DNA from 2 places in the Actinoplanes teichomyceticus ATCC 31121 genome. Region 2 is predicted to be linked to the other one. Evidence: riboswitches for the same ligand, from Rfam matches in the RefSeq annotation. Region 2 holds a riboswitch; the other holds the start of a gene.

Evidence for each region. Region 2 has a riboswitch for cyclic di-AMP ahead of ACTEI_RS05575 (C40 family peptidase). Riboswitches for the same ligand answer to the same signal wherever they lie in the genome.
Region 1: another riboswitch for cyclic di-AMP. It lies ahead of ACTEI_RS29615 (C40 family peptidase); the one in region 2 lies ahead of ACTEI_RS05575 (C40 family peptidase).

What each region holds. Positions count from the first base shown of each region.
Region 1 covers NZ_CP023865.1:6,763,912-6,766,102, reverse strand. The annotation lists gene ACTEI_RS29620 (heavy metal translocating P-type ATPase) at 1-397, shown strand, start outside; gene ACTEI_RS29615 (C40 family peptidase) at 496-1,080, opposite strand; cyclic di-AMP (ydaO/yuaA leader) riboswitch at 1,087-1,274, opposite strand; gene ACTEI_RS29610 (flagellar M-ring protein FliF C-terminal domain-containing protein) at 1,836-2,191, shown strand, end outside.
Region 2 covers NZ_CP023865.1:1,231,333-1,233,523, reverse strand. The annotation lists gene ACTEI_RS05585 (hypothetical protein) at 30-461, shown strand; gene ACTEI_RS05580 (DUF3817 domain-containing protein) at 534-860, shown strand; cyclic di-AMP (ydaO/yuaA leader) riboswitch at 1,036-1,186, shown strand; gene ACTEI_RS05575 (C40 family peptidase) at 1,201-2,172, shown strand.

The DNA.
Region 1 (2,191 bases), 2.8 Mb from region 2:
GCCGGCCGACAAGGTCGACGTGGTCAAGCGGCTGCAGGGACAGGGCAAGGTCGTGGCGATGGTCGGTGACGGCGTGAACGACGCCGCCGCCCTGGCCCAGGCCGACCTGGGGCTGGCCATGGGCACCGGCACGGATGTCGCGATCGAAGCCTCCGACCTGACCCTGGTCCGCGGTGACCTGATGGCCGCGGCCGACGCGATCCGCCTGTCCCGGCGCACCCTGCGCATCATCAAGAGCAACCTGTTCTGGGCGTTCGCCTACAACGTGGCCGCCCTGCCGCTGGCCGCGGCCGGGCTGCTCACCCCGATGATCGCCGGCGCGGCGATGGCGTTCAGCTCAGTGTTCGTCGTCGCCAACAGCCTGCGACTGCGCCGCTTCACCAGCATCACCAAGTAAGTCGTACGACAGCGCCGCCTGCACCCCGCCAAGGACGGGTGCGGGCGGCGCTGGGCGACGCCCGAGCGTGAACCACGGACGGGCGTGTCGCATCGTCGTCAGACCAGACGCCGGACCACGTAGCTCTTGCTCCAGATCTTCTGCTTGGTGACCGTCTTACCGGTCCGCGGCGACGCCCACATCTTGCCGCCGCCGGCGTAGATGCCGGCGTGCGTGCCGCGCGCGCCCTTGCGGATGATGATCAGGTCACCGGGGCGGGCGTTGGACTTGGCGACAGCCTTGCCGTACCGCTGCTGCAGGTGGGCCTTGTGCGGCAGCTTCTTGCCCGCCGCCTTCTTGTAGACGTACATCGTGTAGCCCGAGCAGTCGAACCGTTTGGGCCCGGCCGCACCGAACTTGTACTTCTTGCCCTTGTGCTTCGCCGCTTCGGACAGGACCCGGTTTGCCGCCGCCTTGGACTTGGCGGCCTGGGACGCCGCCGTCTTGACGGTGATGCCGGTCTGACTCAACGCCACGCTGGTCTGCGAGAACACCGGCGTGGTGACGACCGCCGAGGACGGCGTCGCGGCAGAGGCGGGCTGCGGTGTGCCGAACCCGCCGGTCAGCAGACCGAGACCCACGGACAGGGCGAGAGTGCCGGTCCCCAGGGTACGGGCGGGCCGGCTCAGAGTGCTTACGCGCACGGTGAAGGAATCCCTCCGGCACGCCTGCGAGGTTAGCTGTCGGATTCGGGCGCGAAGGATTGCCCGGCCGCGCGGTGGCGGCTTCACCCCAAGGCCCTGCGCCCGGGCTGCCGCGGACGGCGTGCCGGTCGAGGACCGATAGTGGTTCCCCCGTCCCTGCCCCCGACTGCCTCATGACTCGTCATGTCTCTCGTGCCGCCGGACCGGGGCAGGGCTCGGCGTGGTCCGGATCGGCACGACCGGCGAACAGGTGCTCGCCGCCCCTCCTTGATAGCCCAGCCCGCGACGGCCTCCACCGGACCCATCGCTCACCGACAGTCACGTTCACATCGGGCCGTGTCCGTTCGGAAGGGCGGTGCGAGGTTTGTCGGCACGCGGTGCTTAGGGTTGGTGACACTGAGGTGATCTTGATCTGTGAAAGGGAACACGACGAAAGCTGAGCCGTTGCTCTGCGTGGCCCCGTCGGTGTTCCCCCGCACCGCCGTTCCGGCGCGACGAGCGGCTCGTCGAACGTGACCGATCGGGCGACTGTGCTGCCTCCTGCGCCGGCCGTCGGTGACGTGCGTTGCGGCGGCTACATCCGATGACGCGACCGGAGGTGGCCGCGGCCGCAGTGCAACCGAGCCGCACCCACCGGGCGTCTGGACCGGCCGTGCCGTCGAACGATGGGGCAGGCCGGGCCGACACGCCGCCGGGCCCGTACGACGGGCGGCGGTCCACCGGCGGGTCCCGACAGCCGGTGAGGAGGCACGCTGATGAACGACGGGCTCGCCGTGTCGGCGGCGAACGCGGGCACCGGGTGCCGCGCGGGGCGTGCCGGCAGGCCGGCTGCTGTTGTCGTGGCGCTGGCTCTTGACGGGGGCGCGAGTCTCGCCGCCGTGCCCGCGCACGCGGCAGCCGCGGCGACGTCGCGGCAGGCGATCGTGAGCGGCTACGCCGCTGCACCGGTCGCCGGCATCAACCTCCCCTGGGCGGTGCCCGGCAACATCGTCCGGCTCGGCGTCGCCGTCCTCGTCGACGACGTCGCCGCGGCGACCATCGATCTGGATCGACTGCGGGAATTGATCGGTGCCGCCGCCGGTATCGACGCCGGCCGCGGTGACCGGCTGGC
Region 2 (2,191 bases):
CCACCAAACCCGCCGGTACGCTCGTGGTCATGAAAGGGCTGTGGACTCCGGCGTGGATCGCCCGGCACGTCCTCGCGCTGGTGCTGACCGCGGCCTGCCTCGGGCTCGGCTGGTGGCAGTACAGCCGGGCGACCGGCGGCAACTCGCTCAGTTGGGGTTACATGTTCGAGTGGCCGGTTTTCGCCGGCTTCGTGGTGTTCATCTGGTTCCGGGAGATCCAGCTGCACCGCCGCAGGTCCGCGCCCGCCACCGAGCCGGAGCCCGCCGTGGACCAGCCGGCCCCGCCGCGCGATCCCGGCGCGCCGGTCACCCTGGGCCGCCCGATCCGGGTGGCCGTACGGCCGGACCGCCCCGCCGAGCCGGACCCGGAGCTGGACGCCTACAACGACTACCTGGCGTGGCTGGCCGAGCACCCCGGCGCCCGGCCGGGCGACTACCCGGGCCGCACCGTCAGCAAGTGAGCCGCCGGCCGTCCGGGCCGTGTCGCCGAGAAGCCGCAACCAGCGGCGCGCAAGAACAGAAGGAGATCTACCGTGCAGGGCGCCCTCACCCGTTACCGGACCATCGCCTGGATCGTCGGCGTGCTCCTCGTCGTCCTCGTCCTGATCGGCATGCCGTTGAAGTACCTCGGCGACAACGCCACGCTGGTCGCGATGATCGGTCCGCTGCACGGCTTCCTCTACATGGTCTATCTGCTCTTCACGTTCGACCTGTCCCGCCGGGCGCGCTGGCCGTTCGGCCGGATGATCGTGGTGATGCTGGCCGGCACCATCCCGTTCTTCTCGTTCTGGGCCGAGCGCCGGGTGACCCGGCACTGGGTGCCGAATGGCGCCCCGCTCGAGCCGGCGCTCAACGATTAGTCCGCCGGGACGTGAAATAACGCTCAGCGCGGGCCGAATAACAGCCGGTTATCAGGATTAACCTCGCAAGACCGGCCATTGGCAGAAATCACTCGGCAAGGTCTTGATTTTGTTTTCTGCCCCGATAAGTTGATGCGGTTGGTTCGGTCCGCAGCCACAAACCCTCCGATGGCGCCGGCCAACGCCGCCGAATCACGGGCGTCGACCCCCGTCGCCGCCCGCGAACCGGGGAACCATCTCCCGGGGTGAATCCGCGTCGCAGCGGTAGGGCCTTCTTCCGAGCCCGAACCCGTCAGCTAACCCGGTAGGCGGCCAAAAGCGGAAGAAAGGCCCCTGACCAGTGCCACACCCCCGTACCAGGCTCCGGGCGCTGGTGGTCGCGCTGACCGCGCTGGCGATCACCACGACGGGAGCTGTCGCCGCACACGCGGCCCCGTCCGAGAGCGAACTGAAGAAGCGAATCGACCAGGCTTCGGAGAAACTCGAGGACGTCACCGAGACGTACAACAAGACGCGGCTCGACCTGAAGAAGACCAAGGCCGAAGCGGTCAAGCTCAGCGCCTCGCTGAAGCCGGCCCAGGAGGCGCTGACCAAGGCCAGCGCCAAGATGCAGACGATCGCCACGTCGCAGTACATCACCGGCCGGGTCGGGCCGATGACCGTGCTGCTCAGCGGCGACCAGAGCGGTCTCCTGCAGCGGATGAGCTACCTCGAGCAGATCACGCTCGCCAACCGGCAGGACATCGACACCTACACCGAGACCACCGAGACCTTCGCGCAGAGGCAGGCGGCTCTCAAGAACACCGAGAAGAAGCAGAACCTGCAGATCCAGGAACTGGCCGCGCAGAAGTCCAAGATCAAGAAGGATCTGCAGAAGCTGTACGACATGCGCGAGGACCTCTACGGCAGCGCCACCGAGGACACCGGCTCCTACACCGGCAAGATCCCGAAGGTCGCGGGCTCGGCCGGCAAGGCGGTCACCTTCGCGTTCAACCAGGTGGGCAAGCCGTACGGCTTCGGCGACGCCGGCCCGAACTCGTACGACTGCTCGGGTCTGACCATGGCGGCCTGGGCGGCGGCGGGCAGGTCGCTGCCGCACAACGCGGCCGCGCAGAAGGGCGCCGTGCGGATGTTCAGCGACAAGAGCCAGCTGCAGCCGGGTGACCTGGTGTTCTACCGCAACGGCGGGCACGTGGCGATCTACGTCGGGGACGGCATGATCATCGACGCCCCCTCGGCCGGCCGGGACGTGTTGCACCGGACGATGAACATCATGACCCCGGACAGCCCCGGTTTCGGCCGGGTGTCCTGACACCACGGGCATGACGAGG